DNA from 4 places in the Serratia marcescens subsp. marcescens ATCC 13880 genome. Region 2 is predicted to be linked to each of the others. Evidence: predicted binding sites of a transcription regulator. Region 2 holds the regulator's gene; each other region holds the start of a gene.
The links. The regulator LexA, encoded in region 2, represses DNA repair genes until DNA is damaged. The targets are predictions, from matches to a motif close to TNCTGTATGTACATACAGNA.
Positions count from the first base shown of each region.

Region 1 (5,196 bases), 1.8 Mb from region 2:
AGCCGCGCGGCCGGCAGCTACGACGCCGCCGCCGCGCTGCAGCGTGACGTTGGCGAGCGCTTACTGGGGATGGGGAGTTCCCACCCGGGCGAACGGCTGCTGGACGCCGGCTGCGGCACCGGCTATTTCAGCCGTATGTGGCGCGAGCGCGGCAAGCAGGTGACCGCGCTCGATCTGGCGCCGGGGATGTTAGCGTTCGCCCGTCAGCAACAGGCGGCGCACCATTATCTGCTGGGCGATATCGAACAGGTGCCACTGCCCGACGCGGCGATGGACATCTGTTTCAGCAGCCTGGTAGTGCAGTGGTGCAGCGATCTGCCCGCTGCGCTGGCGGAGCTGTATCGCGTGACCCGTCCCGGCGGCGTGATCCTGTTTTCCACGCTGGCGGCGGGCTCGCTGGAGGAATTGGGGGACGCCTGGCAACAGGTGGACGGCGAACGTCACGTGAACGCCTTTTTGCCGTTGACGCAGATCCGCGCCGCCTGCGCTGCCTATCGACACGAGCTGGTGACGGAATTACGCACCCTGAACTACCCGGACGTGATGACGCTGATGCGTTCGCTCAAGGGCATCGGGGCGACGCATTTGCATCAGGGGCGCGAGGGCGGCCTGATGTCGCGCGGCCGTCTCGCCGCGTTGCAGGCGGCTTACCCGTGCCGGCAGGGACAGTTCCCGCTCAGCTATCATCTGGCTTATGGAGTGATTTATCGTGATTAAACGTTGGTTCGTGACCGGCACCGACACCGAAGTGGGGAAAACCGTCGCCAGCAGCGCCTTGCTGCAGGCCGCCAACCGGGCGGGTTACCGCAGCGCCGGCTATAAGCCGGTCGCTTCCGGCAGCGAGATGACCGCCGAGGGGCTGCGCAACGGCGACGCGCTGGCGCTGCAGGCCAACAGCGGCGTGGCGCTGGATTACGACGAAGTGAACCCTTACGTTTTTGCCGAACCGACCTCGCCGCATATCGTCAGCGCCGATGAAGGCCGGCCGATCGACGCGGCGCGGCTGTCCGACGGCCTGCGCCGGCTGGAGCAGCGCGCCGACTGGGTGCTGGTCGAGGGCGCCGGCGGGTGGTTTACTCCGCTGTCGGCGGAGTACACCTTCGCCGACTGGGTACGGCAGGAGCAACTGCCGGTGATCCTGGTGGTGGGCATCAAACTGGGGTGCATCAACCACGCGGTGCTGACGGCGCAGGCGGTGCAACAGGCGGGGCTGACGCTGGCCGGTTGGATCGCCAACGACGTGACGCCGCCGGGGCGGCGGCATCAGGAATACCTGGCCACGCTGCGCCGCATGCTGCCGGCGCCGCTGCTGGGCGAAATCCCGCACCTGCCGCAGGCCGAACGGGCGCGGTTGGGGCAGTATCTGGACATCAGCCTGCTATAAACAAACGCCCCATGAGGGGGACCCCCCCTCATCTTCCTTCCTGTCCCGCCAGCCCGGCGCCGATCAGCGCCTCATCCAGCTGCGCCAGCGCGCCGTGCGCCACGGTGCGCCCGCTATCCAACAGGCAAAAGCGGTCCGCCACCCGGCGCACGAACGGCAGCTGATGTTCTACCAGCAAAATGGTCATGCCCAATTCATAGTTGAGCCTGCGGATCACGTTGCCGATGTCGGCGGCGATCGAGGGCGGCACGCCCGCCGTGGGTTCGTCGAGGATCAGCAGCGCCGGCTCCTGCGCCAGCGCACGACCGATCGCCAACTGGCGCTGGGCGCCTTCGCACAGATCGCCGGCGCGGCGGGTACGCATCTGGCGCAAATTGGGAAACAGGCTGTAGATCAGCGGCGGAATGCGGCGAGGGGCGCCGCGCACGGCCATCTGCGCCACCTGCAGATTCTCTTCCACGCTCAGCTGCGAGAAGAGTTGCCGCCCTTGCGGGACGTGGCTGATGCCCAGTGCCGCGCGGCGCTCCATCGGTTGCAGCAGCAGGTTTTGCGGCGGCTGATCCGCCGGCTGCCAGGTCATGCTGCCGCTCACCACCGGCAAATGCCCCATGATGCAGTTGACCAGCGTGGTCTTGCCCACGCCGTTGCGCCCGAGCAGCACGGTGCACTGGCCGCGCGGCAGCTCCAGGTTGATGTCCCACAGGGTGTGGTTTTGACCGTAGAATTGATTGACCGATCTCAGGCTCAGCATTTGGCATTCTCCTCATAGACGCTCGTTTCACTCGTTGGCGGGGGACAGCAAAGGCCGCATGCGCGGCGAATTTCCCGAGTGTGGCAATGTCTGGAACAAGATGCCGTCCGTCCAATGAGCCAGAGCAAGGTCTGCGGTGGACGGAATGACAGTCAATATGTCGTTAAAAACGACGCTTGTGACGACTTGGTGTCGTTCTTGCGCTTTTACAGGCGATAGCACCGCGAGGGGTACACGCTGCGGCTGGCAGCGCATCACGCTGCCGCACCGCATTTATACGCAGGAAGATAAAGCAACTCTCAGGCCAGTTTTACCGCCGGGTGAAAACGGGGATTGTTATCGCCTTGTTAACCGCTGGTCAGGCCTGACGTGCGCTGCCGTGACAGCCTGAAAATACGCGGGGAAGTTAACCCGGACGTTTTTTGCACTCTTGTGGTGCTCTTCGGTGAGGGCATGGTGCAAGGCATTGCGCCGCCGTCAAGCGCGATCCGCGAGAAAGGGGCCGATGCGATTTTGGCAATGGGGATTTTTAGTATTAATCGGCATAAACAAAGCGATATTTTTATGAAAAAATAACTAAAAAAGCCATTTTGGCGAGTGTAAAGGGCGAAAAGCTTTCTTTCTGTAACTCCCGCCCCGGGCGGGGCGGTGAGAGTTATCCACTATTCCTGTGGATAACCTTGTGTATTAGATTTAGAAAAACGCTGTAAAGCGAGAGCGGACGCGGGTTCTGTTCGCTTTGCCCGCATTCTCGTCTTTTTATTAAATATCTTATATATCAATAGATTAATTAAAATCAAGACGCAGGGGTATTGATCAGGTCTCTATGTATGATTTTTCGACGCGGTGCTATCAATAAGTTAATTCGCGGCAAGTTCTGGGGATAAATCTGTTATTGACAATAAAAATGTCACCCCGCTGTAACGTCACGGTGCAACGGCATTGCCGCAGTGCCGGGCGCGGCGACGAATCCGCTTGAAGCTGGTTTTATATCCAGTATCATGGGCACTGGCGCAAATCGCCGACACTTTCCATAATTAGGGGCCATGTCCGGCGCAGAGCCGGCTGGCCGCCTGAGCGCGCGCATCTCCACAGGGTAGCCGAGCAATGAGTAAACTTTTCAAACTGCATTCCGAGTTCAAACCGGCCGGCGATCAGCCGGAAGCCATCCGCAAGCTGGAAGAGGGGCTGGAAGACGGCCTGGCGCACCAGACGCTGCTGGGGGTCACCGGTTCGGGCAAGACGTTCACCATCGCCAACGTGATAGCCGATCTGAATCGGCCGACCATGGTGCTGGCGCCGAACAAGACGCTGGCGGCGCAGCTGTACGGCGAGATGAAAGCGTTTTTCCCAGAGAATGCGGTGGAGTACTTCGTCTCCTACTACGACTACTACCAGCCGGAAGCCTACGTGCCCAGCTCCGACACCTTCATTGAAAAAGACGCTTCGGTGAACGAGCACATCGAGCAGATGCGTCTTTCCGCCACCAAGGCGCTGTTGGAGCGGCGCGACGTGGTGGTGGTGGCGTCGGTGTCGGCGATCTACGGCCTGGGCGATCCGGATCTTTACCTGAAGATGATGCTGCATCTGACCCAGGGGATGATCATCGATCAGCGCTCCATTTTGCGCCGCCTGGCGGAGCTGCAGTATTCCCGCAACGATCAGGCTTTCCAGCGCGCCACTTTCCGCGTGCGCGGCGAGGTGATCGATATCTTCCCGGCGGAATCGGACGAGCTGGCGTTGCGCGTCGAGCTGTTCGACGAAGAAGTGGAGCGGTTGTCGCTGTTCGATCCGCTGACCGGCCAGATTGAACAGGTGGTGCCGCGTTTTACCATCTACCCGAAATCGCACTACGTGACGCCGCGCGAGCGGATCATGCAGGCGATGGAAGAGATCAAGGTCGATCTGGCGGACCGCCGCAAGGTGCTGCTGGCCAACAACAAGCTGCTGGAAGAGCAGCGCCTGACGCAGCGCACCCAGTTCGATCTGGAGATGATGAACGAGCTGGGCTACTGCTCGGGCATCGAAAACTACTCGCGCTACCTTTCCGGGCGCGCCGAGGGCGAGCCGCCGCCGACGCTGTTCGACTACCTGCCGGCGGACGGCCTGCTGGTGGTCGACGAATCCCACGTGACCATTCCGCAGATTGGCGCGATGTTCAAGGGCGACCGCGCGCGCAAGGAAACGCTGGTGGAGTACGGCTTTCGTCTGCCGTCGGCGCTGGACAACCGCCCCTTGCGCTTCGAGGAGTTCGAGGCGTTGGCGCCGCAGACCATCTATGTTTCCGCCACGCCGGGCAAATATGAGCTGGAGAAATCCGGCGGCGATCTGATCGATCAGGTGGTGCGGCCGACCGGGTTGCTGGATCCGATCGTGGAAGTGCGGCCGGTCGCCACCCAGGTGGACGATCTGCTCTCCGAGATCCGCAAGCGCGCGGCGATCAACGAGCGCGTGCTGGTGACCACCCTGACCAAACGCATGGCGGAAGACCTGACCGAATATCTGGAAGAGCATGGCGAGCGCGTGCGCTACCTGCACTCGGATATCGATACCGTGGAACGGGTCGAAATCATTCGTGACCTGCGTCTGGGCGAGTTCGACGTGCTGGTGGGCATCAACCTGTTGCGTGAGGGGCTCGACATGCCTGAGGTGTCGCTGGTGGCGATTCTGGACGCCGACAAGGAAGGCTTCCTGCGTTCCGAACGTTCGCTGATCCAGACCATCGGCCGCGCGGCGCGTAACCTGAACGGTAAGGCGATCCTGTATGGCGATCGCATCACCGATTCGATGGCCAAGGCGATCGGTGAAACCGAGCGGCGCCGCGCCAAGCAGCAGGCCTATAACGAAGCCAACGGCATCGTGCCGCAGGGGCTGAACAAGAAGATCGGCGACATTCTGCAGATCGGTCAGCCGGTCAACCGCGCCAAGGGTAAAGGCAGGAGCAAGGCAGTGGACGGCGGCGCTCAGCTCCAGAACCTCACGCCGAAAGCGCTGGATCAGAAAATCCGCGATCTGGAAGCGCAGATGTACACCCACGCGCAAAACCTGGAGTTCGAGCAGG
Region 1 is NZ_CP071238.1:1,334,681-1,339,876, forward strand. Features, by position in the region: gene bioC (malonyl-ACP O-methyltransferase BioC) at 1-717, shown strand, start outside; gene bioD (dethiobiotin synthase) at 710-1,384, shown strand; gene J0F90_RS06290 (ATP-binding cassette domain-containing protein) at 1,413-2,135, opposite strand; gene J0F90_RS06295 (hypothetical protein) at 2,505-2,711, shown strand; gene uvrB (excinuclease ABC subunit UvrB) at 3,243-5,196, shown strand, end outside.
Region 1: the regulator LexA is predicted to act here: its motif matches at 3,115-3,134, upstream of uvrB (excinuclease ABC subunit UvrB).

Region 2 (5,196 bases):
GCGCGCCTTTCTCTGCGCTATCCTCAGGGGAAAAGGGGGCAACTCTCGGCGATTCGCCGTAATCATGGTAAAATCGGCTTTTTTACGTACCGGGATATTTGCGATGAACTCAACCACCCAGGAAAAGCTGCTGGCGCAGGCGGAACGCCTCTGCCAGCAACGCAATGTGCGATTGACGCCGCAACGGCTGGAAGTGCTGCGTCTGATGACTCAGCAACCCGGTGCAATCAGCGCTTACGACCTGCTCGATCTGCTGCGCGTCGCCGAACCGCAGGCCAAGCCGCCGACGGTCTACCGCGCGCTGGATTTTCTGCTGGAGCAAGGGTTTATCCATAGGGTGGAGTCCGCCAACAGCTACGTGCTGTGCCACCACTTCGAACAGCCGATGCATACGTCCGCGCTGTTTATCTGCGACCGCTGCGGCCAGGTGACCGAACGCACCACCGAAGGCGTAGAGGAAACGCTGCAGAAGCTGGCTCAGGAGGCCGGATTTGCGCTGCGGCACAGCGTAGTGGAAGCGCACGGTCTGTGCGCCGGCTGCGTGGAAGTTGAAGCTTGCGACAGCAAGCATGACTGCGCCGAACACGATCACAGCATCGCTATCAAGAAGAAGTAAGACAAAATCAGGTACCTCCCTGTACCTGCGGCCGGAGCGCCAGAGGATGGAGCGACGCCGGCCTGCGCTGTGCAAGCCGCCTTCAATGGCGGCCCTGCAGATTACCAGCGGTGTTTGGTGTGATCTTCCCAGGCTTTCACCTCTTTTTCGGCCGCCTCTTTCTGGTAACCGTAGCGCTCCTGGATTTTGCCGACCAGCTGTTCGCGTTTCCCTTCGATGACCGTCAGATCGTCATCGGTCAGCTTGCCCCATTTCTCTTTCACTTTGCCTTTCAGCTGCTTCCAGTTACCGTCGGCTTGATCTTTATTCATAGTCTCTCCGTTAACCTGTGGTGAATCAGTGATCCCTGTCGCCGGCCGGGGTTAACCAGAAACTTTTCTGGCTGATGCTCCCTTCACCTTAAGAAGCAACGCTCCCCTTCATTTACCAGCCACATGATTCATTCTAGTTAAACATGGAAATAAAAAAGCCAATTTGCAGAATAAAAAACCATTAAAAAACACAATAAAAACAAAAAACGCCAACAAACAACGAGCTAACGCGAACGGATCTGGACTGAAAACATGTAAGCAAACATGAATAAAACATAAGATAAATTAATAAATAACCCAACAAAGCGTTCGACCTAGCGTGCAGCAAACCAGCTGCCGCGCACCTGATGACGGTGCCAAATCCAGCCCAACGCCAGGCCGCGCAGCGCCAGAAACACCGCCAGCGCCAGCCAGAGCCCGTGGTTGCCTAGCAGCGGCACGCTGAACAGCGCCAGACCGTATCCCGCAGCGGCCACCGCCATGCTGTTACGCATCTCGGCGCCGCGCGTGGCGCCGATAAACATGCCGTCCAGCAAATAGCACCATACCCCGACCAGCGGCAGAATGACCTGCCAGGGTAAATAATGGGCGGCCAACGCACGCAGTTCCGGCAAAGAGGTCAATGCCGCCACGATCTGCTGGCCGGTAACGGCATACGCCAGGCCGAAGGCCAACGCGACCAGCCCTGCCTGCCTGCAGGCCGCGTGCCACACCTTGCGCAGTTGGCTGTCGTCCCGGGCGCCGTAGGCGTGGCCCGAATGAGCCTCCACCGCATAAGCAAAACCGTCGAGCGCATAGGCGGTGAACGTCAGCAGATTCATCAATACCGCATTGACCGCCACCACCTCGCTTCCCAGGCGAGCGCCGAAAATGGTCAACGACGCAAAGCACAGTTGCAGCAACAGTGAACGCAGCATGATGTCGCGGTTGAGCGCCAGCAGGCGACGCAGATCGCCACGCCAGGCCTGGCGCAGCATCTGCAGGGTAATACCGCGCAGGCGCATCACCCGCCACGCCAACCACAGCCCGAGCAGCAGCGTAGCGTATTCGGCGATGGCGGTTGCCGCCGCCGCCCCCCGCACGTTCCAGCCCAGGCCCATCACCAGCCAGATATCCAGCACGATGTTCAGCAGGTTGCCGACGATCAGCAGGATCACCGGCGCCCGCACGTACTGCACGCCGAGCAGCCAGCCCAGCAGCACCAGATTGGCCAGCGCCGCCGGGGCGCTTAACCAGCGGATCTCAAGAAAACGCCGCGCCTGTTCCAGCACCTCGCCATCGCCACCGACGATCCGCAGCGCCAGTTCGATCAGCGGATAACGCAGCAGGACGATCGCCGCGCCGCCCAACAGCGCCAGCAGCAGCGGTTGCATAAAGGCGCGCGCCAGCGCTTGCGGGTTCTGTGCCCCCAGCGCTTGCGCCGCGAGGCCGGTGGTGCTCATGCGCAGGAATAACAGCAGCATGAAGAGGAAGCTGGTCGCCACCGCGCCGATCGCCACGCCCCCCAGGTAGATCGGGCTGTCGAGGTGGCCGATCACCGCGGTGTCCACCAGCCCGAGCAGCGGCACGGTAATATTGGAGAAGATCATCGGCAGGGCGAGGCGCCACAGGGCTTTATCGGTGTCGCTGGTGAAGGCGGAAATCAGGCGCATGATGGGATGTTCCTGTGACTGAGTGACAAAGGGCGAGGTCAGAAACAAAAACGCCCCAAAACAGGGGCGATTGATACAGGGAGCGGCGGTGATGGGCCGGCGATTAAATCCAGTCGCCGTTGCGGATCACGCCGACCGCCAGCCCTTCGATAGTGAAATTCTGCTGACGCAGATCGACCACTATCGGTTGGAATTCGTTGTTCTCCGGCAGCAGTTCAACCACATTGCCGTGCTTTTTCAAGCGCTTGACCGTCACTTCGTCTTCGATCCGCGCCACCACGACCTGGCCGTTGCGCACGTCTTGCGTTTTGTGCACCGCCAGCAGATCGCCGTCCAGAATGCCGATGTCGCGCATTGACATGCCGTTCACCCGCAGCAGGAAATCGGCGCTCGGTTTAAACAGGGAAGGATCCACTTGGTAGTGCCCTTCGATGTGCTGCTGCGCCAGCAGCGGCTCGCCGGCGGCGACGCGGCCGATCAGCGGCAGCCCTTCTTCTTCTTCCATCAGCAGACGGATACCGCGCGAGGCACCGGAGACGATTTCGATCACGCCTTTGCGTGCCAGCGCCTTCAGGTGTTCTTCGGCGGCGTTAGGCGAACGGAACCCCAGACGCATCGCGATCTCGGCACGCGTTGGCGGCATGCCCGTTTGCGAAATGTGCTCGCGAATCAGATCGTAGACCTCTTGCTGTCTGGTAGTTAGTGCTTTCATTCCGCCCCCTGTTTGTTTATACAGTCTTGCTGTGAGTATATACAGGTAAGCGCGGATTGGGAACCGAAGAATAAATAAAAATCAGTCAGTAGGCGCTTTTCGTCAGCCGAAATGCTGCCATAGGACCGTGCCCCAAACGAACAGCGCCAGCGCGATCGCCAGCGACACCGCCGCCGATCCCATGTCCTTGGCCCGCCCGGACAGCTCGTGATGTTCGCTGCCGATGCGATCCACCACCGCCTCGATCGCGCTGTTCAGGATCTCGACGATCATCACCAGCGCTACCGATCCGATCAATAAAATGCGCGCTATCGCACCCACATCCAGCCAGACAGCCAGTATGATAGCCAGAAGGGTGACCACCAGTTCCTGGCGGAAAGCCGCTTCGTGCTGCCAGGCGGCGGATAGCCCTTTATAGGAATAGCCGGCGGCCTTGATGATGCGGGTCAGTCCGGTTGCTTGGTTTGCCATGTTTTCGTGCCTTTCTCAGAGGTCGGTCATAATAAAAAGAGTCTAGAACAGTCCGCGCTGACGGCTCTCGGTTTTCGAACACCACAGATCTGCTACCCGGTTTCTGGTATGCTTGCGGCGCATTGCTAACAAGAGGCTTCACGTTGTTATGTCAGGTTGGCGTAAAATTTATTATAAAATATTGAATTTACCACTTAAATTGTTGGTAAGAAGTAAGGTCATCCCTTCAGATCCGGTTACCGAGCTAGGGTTGGATCCCTCACGGCCGATTTTGTATGTTTTACCTTACAATTCCAAGGCGGATTTGCTGACGCTGCGCACCCAGTGCCTGGCGCAGGATCTGCCCGATCCGCTCAACTCGCTGGAGATCGACGGCACCGTGCTGCCGAGCTACGTGTTCATTCACGACGGCCCGCGCGTGTTCCGCTACTACACCCCGAAAGAAGAGTCGGTAAAGCTGTTCCACGACTATCTGGATCTGCATCGCAGCAACCCGGATCTCGACATTCAAATGCTGCCTGTTTCGGTCATGTTCGGCCGCTCGCCGGGCCGCGAAGGCCACGGCACGCCGCACCTGCGTCTGTTGAACGGCGTGCAGAAATTCTTCGCCGTGCTGTGGCTCGGCCGCGACAGCTTCGTACGCTTCTCCAACACCGTGTCGCTGCGCCGCATGGCTACCGAACACGGCACGGATAAAACCATCGCGCAGAAACTGGCGCGCGTGGCGCGCATGCACTTCTCGCGCCAGCGCCTGGCCGCGGTGGGCCCAAGCCTGCCGGCCCGTCAGGATCTGTTCAACAAGCTGTTGGCGTCCAAAGCGATCGAAAAAGCGGTCGAGGACGAAGCGCGCAGCAAGAAGATCTCGCACGAGAAGGCCCAGCAGAACGCCATCGCGTTGATGGAAGAGATCGCCGCCGACTTCTCCTACGAAACCGTGCGTCTGTCCGATCGCGTGCTGAGCTGGACCTGGAACCGGTTGTATCAGGGCATCAACGTCACCAACGCCGAGCGCGTGCGCCAGCTGGCGCAGGACGGCCACGAGATCGTCTACGTGCCCTGCCACCGCAGCCACATGGACTATCTGCTGCTGTCCTACGTGCTGTATCACCAGGGCCTGGTGCCGCCGCACATCGCCGCGGGCATCAACCTCAACTTCTGGCCGGCCGGCCCGATCTTCCGTCGCCTGGGCGCGTTCTTCATCCGCCGCACCTTCAAGGGCAACAAGCTGTACTCGACGGTGTTCCGCGAATACCTCGGCGAGCTGTTCACCCGCGGTTACTCGGTGGAATACTTCGTGGAAGGCGGCCGTTCCCGCACCGGGCGCCTGCTGGAGCCGAAGACCGGCACCCTGTCGATGACCATTCAGGCGATGCTGCGCGGCGGCACCCGTCCGATCACGCTGGTGCCGATTTACATCGGTTACGAGCACGTGAT
Region 2 is NZ_CP071238.1:4,628,122-4,633,317, forward strand. Features, by position in the region: gene zur (zinc uptake transcriptional repressor Zur) at 104-616, shown strand; gene J0F90_RS22150 (CsbD family protein) at 718-927, opposite strand; gene dinF (MATE family efflux transporter DinF) at 1,242-2,579, opposite strand; gene lexA (transcriptional repressor LexA) at 2,683-3,291, opposite strand; gene J0F90_RS22165 (diacylglycerol kinase) at 3,394-3,762, opposite strand; gene plsB (glycerol-3-phosphate 1-O-acyltransferase PlsB) at 3,911-5,196, shown strand, end outside.

Region 3 (5,196 bases), 530 kb from region 2:
GCAGATCGCTGCCGCGCTCGCGCATGTAGGTGTCCTGCAGTTTGGCGAACTGTTCGGCAAAGGCTTCTATCACCTGTTTCACCGCCCACTCCGCCACCGAGCCGTTGTCGATTTCGGCGAACAGTTCGCGCTTGAGGCGGGCGTCGTTTAACAGGTGAGAATAAAGATCGAAGATCGCCGCGCTCTCTTTTTGCGAGCTGGCGGCAAAACGCTTGCTGAAGCGGCGAAACTCCGCGCCGGCCTCTTCCAGCGCCAGCGTCAGGCGCTCGCGCTCGCTGGCGGTGTCCAGCGTCGACGCGCGGTAAACCTGATCGAGCGAAGGCTGGCTACTGTCCTGCCACCCTTCAGCCACCGCCACGCCGGGCGAGGCCGCCAGCGCGCGCACGCGCGTTTGGCGATACTGGCCGAAAATGGCGTTGAGCTGCGACTGTGACAAGATCCCGGCCATCTGCGTGGCCAGGGTGACCATGAAAGACTCTTCGCTTTCATCGAACTGGCGCAGCTCGCGCTGCTGCACCACCAGCACCCCCAGCAGTTGGCGCCGATGAATGATCGGCACCCCGAGGAAGGATCGGAAACGATCCTCTTTCACCTGCGGAACGTATTTGAAACTGGGGTGGCTTTGGGCATCGGCCAGGTTGATAGGCTCGGCTCGGCGGCCGACCAACCCGACGACGCCCTCGTCAAACGCCAATGCGATAGTGCGCCCACGCGGCTTTTTCAGCCCGCGCGTGGCCATCAGGTAGTAGCAGCGGCGATCGTTGTCCGCCAGGTAGATGGAACACACTTCGGTGTCCATCGCCAGACAGGTTTCATTGACCAGCAGATCCAGCGCATCCGTCAGACTGGCCGCCGCGGCCACCTTCTCTACAATTTCTCGCAAGCGCGTGAGCATAGTCGGCTTAACTTAACCTCTCTTTCGGCGATAAGCGGGAGCCTGCCGCGGCGCCGCCTGCTCTTGCATCGGCATCACGGTCACGGCGAATTCTTTCATCACCCGGCGGTAGACGTCGCGTTTGAACGACACCACCTGGCGCACCGGATACCAGAAGCTCACCCAGCGCCAACCGTCGAACTCCGGCGTGCTGCTGCGCTGCATATTGATATCAGCGTCATTGCACAGTAGCTGCAACAAAAACCATTTTTGCTTTTGGCCGATACAAACCGGCTTTGTGTCCCAACGCACCAAACGTTTCGGCAATTTATAGCGCAACCAGTTGCGGGTCGAAGCCAGGATGCGCACATCCTTTTTACTCAGCCCCACTTCTTCGAACAGCTCACGGTACATCGCCTGCTCCGCAGTTTCGCCAGGGTTAATCCCACCTTGGGGAAACTGCCAGGAGTGCTGACCGTAACGGCGGGCCCATAAGACCTGCCCCTGACGATTACAGATTACGATACCAACATTCGGGCGGTAGCCATCATCATCGATCACCGGACTACCTCGATAAGCTTAAATTCGCATAGATGTCCTGATTGTTTCACACAAGCTACAGGCGGTAAACCACTGCTTTACGGCGCTGCGGGCCGGATAACATTGGGATAACTCACAGATATTGGCAAAGTTATAAACATACCCCAGCCTTTCAGACCGGTTTTATTCACTTTTTCTGTGGATAGGTGTGTGCAGAACTCGAGGGATAAGCCGGTAAAACTCTCGTCCCCTAAAATCCGCCCTCATACCTAAAAACAAATATTAAGACTAAAAACATATAGTTAAGTAATATCTCGCAGTGATACACAGGACAAAAATGTGATCTATGCACGGTAAGGATCTTACCCTGGCGAAAGATCCACCAACGCCGTTTTTATCCACAGATTATCCGGGCAAGTTACGCACAAAACGGACAAGTTCGTAAAAACCCGCCTGAGTCAAGGCTGTAAATTGAACCAGTGATCGGTAAAAATTTGGGTTATCCCATAAATCTGTGGATAAATAGGTGTAAGATCCTGTTTATTGTCGGTGGCTTCAGGTGAACAAGCCCCGCGAGTGCATTGTCGCCCGCGTAAAGAAAGAAAAAAAGTCATGTAAAATCATGCTACTATTATTCTTTTCCCCAGGCGATAGCGGTTATCGCTCGCCGTGTATAATTGCAGTACGTTTTTCAACCAAATTCGACAGGCTTGATTTATGGCATTTTTATCCCCTTTGCCGCCCCCGCCGGAAAATGAACGGCAGCTGTTCGAGCGCGCTCAGGCGCTGGCCGGCTTCAGCTTTGGCGAACTGGCCGCCCGTGCGCAATTGCCGATCCCCAAGGATCTGAAACGCGATAAAGGCTGGGTGGGCATGCTGCTGGAGCTGTACCTCGGCGCCATGGCCGGCAGCAAACCGGAACAGGATTTTCCCGAGTTGGGCATTGAGCTGAAAACCATTCCTGTCGACGCCGCCGGCAAACCGCTGGAAACCACTTTCGTCTGCGTCGCCCCGCTCACCGGCAACAGCGGCGTCACCTGGGCCAGCAGCCACGTTCGCCACAAGCTGGCACGCGTGTTGTGGATACCGGTAGAAGGCGAACGGCAAATCCCGCTGGCCCAGCGCCGCGTCGGTTCGCCGCTGCTGTGGAGCCCGAGCCTTGCAGAAGAAGAGAGGTTGCGCCGCGATTGGGAAGAACTGATGGATCTGATCGTGCTCGGTCACGTAGAACGCATCACCGCACGCCACGGCGAAGTGCTGCAACTGCGCCCCAAAGCGGCCAACAACAAGGCGCTCACCGAAGCCATCGGCGAACAGGGGCAACCTATCATGACGCTGCCGCGCGGTTTCTATCTGAAAAAGGGCTTTACCGGCGCGCTGCTGGCAAGACATTTCTCAATCTAAGCGATTTCGTTTAACTCTGGTTTAGCTAACCCTGTCAGCGCCGCGATAAACGCGTATAATTCACGCTTTGCATTTATTAAGGTGTGTCGGGCAATGTTCGAATGGATTATGGATCCCAATGCCTGGTTAGCGTTAGGTACGCTAACCATTCTTGAGATCGTACTGGGTATTGATAACATCATTTTTCTGTCGCTGGTGGTAGCCAAGCTGCCCAAAGCGCAACAGAACAAAGCTCGCCGGCTCGGGCTGGCCGCCGCCATGCTGATGCGCCTGGCGCTGCTGGCCTCCATCGCCTGGGTGATCCGCTTGACGCACCCGCTGTTCACCGTGCTGGATCACGCCATTTCCGCCCGCGATTTAATCCTGCTGCTGGGGGGATTGTTCCTGATCTGGAAAGCCAGCAAAGAGATCCACGAAACCATCGAAGGTTCGGAAGAAGAGCACCACACCAAGGTGCACAGCTTCTTCGGCGCGATAGTGCAAATCATGCTGTTGGATATCATCTTCAGTCTGGATTCGGTGATTACCGCCGTGGGCCTTTCCGACCATCTGTTCATCATGATGGCGGCGGTGGTGATCGCCGTCGGCGTGATGATGTTCGCCGCCCGGCCGATCGGCGAGTTCGTCAACCGCCATCCGTCGGTAAAAATGCTGGCGCTGGCGTTCCTGATCCTGGTGGGCTTCACGCTGATGCTGGAAAGCTTCCAAGTGCACGTGCCGAAAGGCTACATCTATTTCGCCATGTTCTTCTCCATGTCGGTAGAAGCGCTCAATCTGATGCGCAGCAAAAAAAATCACGCGCCGGAATAACGCGATATGGAAGCCGCCACCGGCGGCTTCCGCCGTTTCATTGCCCCCTCATTTCACTTTTTCTTATCAGATAAAGACTTATCTGAGACGCCCCCGGCCAAGAGTTTGCTAATCTTGAAAGAACATTGTTTTCTGCATAATCGAGGATCCGCAGGATGAAAAAGTGGGTAATGGCAGTGTCTGCGCTGGTTATGGCCGCCGGTTTGGCGGGATGTTCCAGCGACTACGTCATGGCGACTAAAGACGGCAACATGATCCTGACGCAAGGCAAACCGGAGATCGACACAGACACCGGACTCATCAGTTATAAAGACGAGAAAGGCAACCACCGCCAGATCAACGGCGATCAGGTTTCCCAGGTTATCGAACGCTAATCACCGCTCGCTGGCTATCGCCCGTTCAAGCGCGGTAGCCCTCATTCGCCTGCGCACTGAATCCGCTTCCCCCATCTTCACCGCTTGGTTATAGTCAGGAAAGGCGACATCGCCGCCCGACGGACTTTGCGCCGTCTTCTGAATTGGGCTCCTGTTTCACCGGGCCGCGCGGCCCGTCAGCGCTAACAAGAAAGGAAGGCCGTTAATGCAATACCACCGTATTCCCCACAGTTCTTTAGAAGTGAGCGTGCTGGGACTGGGCACCATGACCTTTGGCGAACAGAACAGCGAAGCCGACGCCCATGCGCAACTGGACTATGCATTGGCCGCAGGCGTGAACCTGATAGACACCGCCGAACTGTACCCGGTGCCGCCCCGCCCGGAAACCCAGGGCCTGACCGAGAGCTATATCGGCAGTTGGATCAAGGCGCGCGGCAATCGCGAAAAAATCGTCCTGGCCAGCAAAGTTTCGGGGCCGGTGCGCGGCACCGACAGCAGCATCCGCCCGCAGCAGGCGCTCGATCGCAAGAACATCCGCGCCGCGCTGGACGCCAGCCTCAAACGGCTGAACACCGATTATCTCGATCTTTATCAATTGCACTGGCCGCAGCGCGCCACCAACTGCTTTGGCAAACTCAACTATCAATACACCGACGACAAAGCCACGGTCACGCTGTTGGAAACGCTGGAGGCGCTGACCGAGCAGGTGCGCGCCGGCAAGATCCGCTATATCGGGGTTTCCAATGAAACGCCCTGGGGCGTGATGCGCTACCTGCAGCTGGCGGAGAAACATGAGCTGCCGCGCATCGTGTCGATTCAAAACCCGTACAGCCTGCTGAACCGCAGCTTTGAGATTGGCCTGGCCGAGATCAGCCAGCACGAAGGGGTGGAACTGCTGGCCTATTCCAGCCTGGCGTTCGGCACCCTGAGCGGTAAATACCTCAACGGCGCAAAACCGGCCGGCGCGCGCAATACGCTGTTCACCCGCTTCAACCGTTATTCAGGGCAGCAAACCCAGTTGGCGATCGCCGAATACGTGGCGCTGGCCAAAAAACACGGACTGGATCCTTCGCAGATGGCCTTGGCCTTCGTGCGTCAGCAGCCGTTCGTCGCCAGCACCCTGTTGGGCGCCACCTCGGTGGATCAGTTGAAAATCAACCTCGACAGCCTTGACGTCATTCTGGATGAGGACGT
Region 3 is NZ_CP071238.1:4,094,514-4,099,709, forward strand. Features, by position in the region: gene ptsP (phosphoenolpyruvate--protein phosphotransferase) at 1-895, opposite strand, end outside; gene rppH (RNA pyrophosphohydrolase) at 908-1,435, opposite strand; gene mutH (DNA mismatch repair endonuclease MutH) at 2,132-2,818, shown strand; gene J0F90_RS19585 (TerC family protein) at 2,912-3,628, shown strand; gene J0F90_RS19590 (YgdI/YgdR family lipoprotein) at 3,784-4,002, shown strand; gene J0F90_RS19595 (NADP(H)-dependent aldo-keto reductase) at 4,208-5,196, shown strand, end outside.
Region 3: the regulator LexA is predicted to act here: its motif matches at 2,080-2,099, upstream of mutH (DNA mismatch repair endonuclease MutH).

Region 4 (5,196 bases), 2.4 Mb from region 2:
ACTGCAGGATGGCCGGTCCATGCTGGCGCTGGATGCGCTGGCGATCATCCTGGCGCTGGAGGGACTGGTGGCGATATCCGCCGCGCTGGTGATCGGCTCTTCGGCCAGCAGGCCGGTGCTGCTGAAGGGGCTGGGCTTCGTGTTTATGGCCTTTTTAACGTTGGACGTGCCCGCAGACGATAACATCGTTGCCACCGTGGTGTTTGGCAGCGCGCTGCTGCTTGACGGCGCCGTGCGCATCGCCTCCTCCACGGTGATTCAACACAGTCGATGGAAAGGCGTGGCGCTGGCGGGCGGCGGTGAGATCCTGCTTTCATTGATGATTTTTGTCGGCTGGCCAGCGCCGCATCGGATGACGGTGCCCTTTTGCCTCGGCGTGATGATGGTGCTTTCCGGCTGGGCCTTATTGCGTATCGCCCGCAGACTGACAAGCTTCTCTCTGAATCAGCACCCCGCGCGGCAGCCACCGCCCCCGGAGGATGAGACTGCACCGCTCACGGTGTATGTCTGGACACCGATTGGTGCGGCTAAAGATCCGCGCCGGCGTTACATCGTCGACCGATACATCGCGGCGGTCGACGGCGGCGGCAATATCTCCACCGGTCACGCCGCTCTGGCGCTCGCGCCGGATGTATATATCAGCCACTACCCGCTCAACGACATCAGCCATTCCGTTCAGGATTTCCGCCAGTTGTTGCATGCCGGCGAACAGAACAACGTCGACGGGCGTTTCCTGCCCGACCTGCCGGGCGAGATCGCCGCCTGGTGCCCACCGGACAAGAAAATTCAATTCTACCGCTATAACCCGGCGGCGCTGCGCGCATTCTGGCTGCGTTATCGGCAGGACGCCACCTACAACCTGACTCGGCGCAACTGCTCCACCACGGTCATCGGCGCGCTCGACAGCGCGTTGGAAGGCGTGCTGGGCGATAAACATCTGTGGCGCCGTTTTCTGCTGCTGGTGCTGGATCCCAACCTGTGGATGCTGGCGGTACTGCGCAGCCGTGGCGAAAGCATGACCTGGACGCCAGGCTTGGTGCTGGACTATGCGCGCATGTTGCAACAGGTTACCGAGCGCCAGCACCAACGTTGGTGGCTAAAGCTGCGCGAAATGTGGACTATCCTTCGCTTTGGCAAAAGCCACACGCGCAGGCAAAGATTTTAGTCTCGCCGCCGGCGATGATAGAGTGTCGGCACATTCACCCACCCGCGCCGACAGGAGTTAACCGCTAATGGCTTATTCGCAACGCATTGAAACCGCAATTTTTGATATGGACGGCTTGTTGATCGACTCGGAACCGCTGTGGCTGCAGGCCGAGCTGGATATCTTCGGTGCGCTGGGTTTGGATCTGTCCGATCGTCACAAGCTGCCGGACACGCTGGGGCTGCGCATCGATCTGGTGGTGAAGATGTGGTACCAGGCGATGCCGTGGCAAGGGGTTTCGCTCGATGAGGTGTCGGCGCGGATTATCGAGCGCGCCATCGAGCTGGTGCACGAGACGCGCCCGCTGCTGCCGGGCGTCCAGCAGGCGCTGGAGCTGTGCCGCAGTCAGGGGCTGAACATCGGCCTCGCCTCCGCCTCGCCGCTGCACATGCAACGGCAGGTGCTGAAGATGTTCGATCTTGAAGGTTACTTCGATCAGCTGGTTTCCGCCGAATACCTGCCATACAGCAAGCCGCACCCGGAGGTCTACCTGATCGCCGCCGAACGCCTGGGCAGCGATCCGCTGCGCTGCATCACGCTGGAAGACTCCTTTAACGGCATGATCGCCACCAAGGCCGCGCGCATGCGTTCCATCGTCATCCCGGCGGCCGAATACCGTCACGATCCGCGCTGGGCGCTGGCAGACCACAAGCTGGAGACCCTGGAACAGCTCACTGCCGCTCACTTTGCCTGACCAGCGGCGCCGGCCGCCGGCGCCCTGCTTTTGCCGCTCTGCGTTATAAAAGGGATCCGTACCGCAAAATAAACAAAACAGCGTTTCATTATTATTGAATTAGCATGTTGTTATTATTATGCTGGGCGGCAGGAAAGCGACGGTCCGCGGAGCGTTGTCACTGCCACGCAGCGCTGTTCAGGGCCGCCGCTTCCTCCCGCCACACGCCAAGCCACCGTCCTTTTTTCTCATCTTAATGCATCACCCATTGCCCGCTTTTTGTTCTCGCCCGTCAAAATCGATGATTTGTTACGCATTGCCGTAACAAGCCGTTGTAAAACAGGGAAAAATAAACAATTGGTTACAGGGTAACTGCTTCCACTACTGGGAATTTTCCCATATACTGGATAAATTAACAGTTTACCAGCCGGAATCGCAACAGCATGACCGCGGAAGGACACCTTATATTCTCTGTCGCTTGCGCGATCTTCGCCAAGAAGGCGGAAGTGACGCCAGAGCTGGCTACCGGCGACTGGTGGCACATCATACCCGCCGCGCTGCTGACCTCGCTGCTGCCGGACATCGATCACCCCAAGTCGGTGCTGGGCCAGCGCCTGCGCTGGATCGCCTTGCCCATCGCCCGCGCCTTCGGCCACCGCGGTTTCACCCACAGCCTGCTGGCGATCGCCGGCGGCATGGCGCTGTTCCAGCTGGACGTGCCGCGCAGCTGGCCGATCCCTGCCGACGCGCTGCACGCCATGATCATCGGTTACTTCAGCCATCTGCTGGCCGATATGCTCACCCCCGCCGGCGTGCCGCTGCTGTGGCCATGCCGCTGGCGTTTTCGCCTGCCGCTGCTCAACTCGCAAAAAGGCAACCAGCTGGAGCGGGTGCTGTGTCTGTGCCTGGTGGCGTTTGCCATCTGCTGGCAAGGTGATTTCACCCTGCCGGTGCAATCCTATGTCGAGCAAATCAGAAATATCAGACTCTGATCACAAAAAAACGCTCAACCCATCACCTTGAAGTATATAAAACGAACAAAAACACACAAAAAGCTATATCAAATTCCATTTGGATATAAGTGGGCCACTCGGCAAACTGTTACGATATTTACATCGCGACATACGTGATGCGTTGTCGTTTTTATAAGAAAGATTATTGGAGACATTGGGGATGAATCTTCCGCTCGTGATTAACGTGCTGGTGTTTGTCGCGCTCCTTTTGCTGCTGGCGCAAACCCGCCACAAGCAATGGAGCCTGGCGAAAAAAGTGCTGGTCGGCCTGGTGGTCGGCGTGGTGTTCGGTCTGGGCCTGCAGCTGGTGTACGGCTCCGACAACCCGGTACTGAAAGAATCCATCAGCTGGTTCAACATCGTCGGCAACGGCTATGTGCAACTGCTGCAAATGATCGTCATGCCGCTGGTGTTCGCCTCGATCCTGAGCGCGGTGGCCAAGCTGCATAACGCCTCTTCTCTGGGCAAAATCAGCGTACTGACTATCGGCACGCTGCTGTTCACCACGCTGATCTCCGCGCTGGTGGGCGTGCTGGTCACCAACCTGTTCGGCCTGACCGCCGAAGGCTTGGTGCAGGGCGCGCAGGAAAGCGCGCGCCTGACGGCGATCCAGACCAACTACGTGGGCAAACTGGCCGACCTGACCGTGCCGCAGATGGTGCTGTCGTTCATCCCGAAAAACCCGTTCGCCGATCTGACCGGCGCCAGCCCGACGTCGATCATTAGCGTGGTGATTTTCGCCACCTTCCTCGGCGTGGCGTCGCTGCAGCTGCTGAAAGACGACAAGCCGAAAGGCGAGCGCGTGTTGGTGGCTATCGACACCCTGCAGGCCTGGGTGATGAAGCTGGTGCGTCTGGTCATGAAGCTGACGCCGTATGGCGTGCTGGCGCTGATGACCAAAGTGGTCGCCGGTTCCAACATTCACGACATCGTCAAGCTCGGCAGCTTCGTGGTGGCCTCCTACATCGGCCTGGCCATCATGTTCGTGGTACATGCCATCCTGCTGGCCTTCACCGGCGTGAACCCGATGAAGTTCTTCCGCAAGGTGTGGCCGGTGATCACCTTCGCCTTCACCAGCCGCTCCAGCGCCGCCAGCATTCCATTGAACGTGGAAGCGCAGACCCGTCGTCTGGGCGTGCCGGAATCCACCGCCAGCTTCTCGGCGTCGTTCGGCGCCACCATTGGCCAGAACGGCTGTGCGGGCCTCTACCCGGCGATGCTGGCGGTGATGGTTGCGCCGACCGTCGGCATCAACCCGCTGGATCCGGTGTGGATCGCCACCCTGGTCGGCATCGTCACCATCAGCTCCGCCGGTGTGGCGGGCGTGGGCGGCGGCGCCACCTTCGCCGCGCTGATCGTGCTGCCGGCGATGGGCCTGCCGGTGACGCTGGTCGCGCTGCTGATCTCGGTCGAACCGTTGATCGACATGGGCCGCACCGCGCTGAATGTCAACGGCTCCATGGCGGCAGGTACCATCACCAGCCAGCTGATGAAGCAAACCGACAAAGCCGTGATGGACAGCGAAGACGAAGTCGAACTGGCTCACCGCTAACGCCGTCTCAGAACAAAAAAACCGGGGATTATCCCCGGTTTTTTTATGCCCCGCTTTCGGTCGTTACGGCCGCTCGCCGTTCGCCAGCCGCCGGTTGATATCGGCGATCACATCCGGTAATTGCGCCAGCGTGTCTATCACATAATGCGCGCCCGCCGCGTACAGCTTATCGGCGGCCGCCGTGCGACGCTGCGCTATTTCCCCCGCCGCCATTTGACGGTACTCCGACCAGGTAGCGCCGAACTCGTTGCCGGACAGCGCCAGCCCGACGCTCCACATCCCGGCGTTCAGCCCTTCGGCAATGCCCGGCACCGCGTCATCCACCTTCACGCAGTGCGCCACCGCATCGATGCCCAGCACGATGACGTTCTGCAACGCCATCCACGGCCCCGGCCGCCCGCCGGCCGCGAGATCGTCAGTGGCGACCCAGTAATCCGGCGCGTAACCGCGCTGCGCGGCGGCCGGCGCCAGCACCTCCATCACCGCGCGCGGATAACCGGAGCAGGAGCCGATTTTAATGCCCTGTTCGCGCAGCCCGGCAATCACCTGCGGCACGCCCTCAATGGGATCGGCGAAGTCGATCACTTTGGCGATTTGCAGCGGCATAAACGCCTGATAAAGCGCGTCGATGTCTTGATGGCTCATCGAGCGGCCCAGCTTCTGTCGCCAACGCGCGTCGACCGCCGGCAGTTTGCCTAGCGCCTCGATGTGCTGCCATTTGCCGAGGCCCATCGGAATGCGCGCTTCCGCCAGG
Region 4 is NZ_CP071238.1:2,209,870-2,215,065, reverse strand. Features, by position in the region: gene J0F90_RS10650 (HdeD family acid-resistance protein) at 1-1,165, shown strand, start outside; gene hxpB (hexitol phosphatase HxpB) at 1,233-1,898, shown strand; gene J0F90_RS10640 (metal-dependent hydrolase) at 2,321-2,869, shown strand; gene J0F90_RS10635 (L-cystine transporter) at 3,051-4,442, shown strand; gene phnX (phosphonoacetaldehyde hydrolase) at 4,506-5,196, opposite strand, start outside.
Region 4: the regulator LexA is predicted to act here: its motif matches at 2,279-2,298, upstream of J0F90_RS10640 (metal-dependent hydrolase).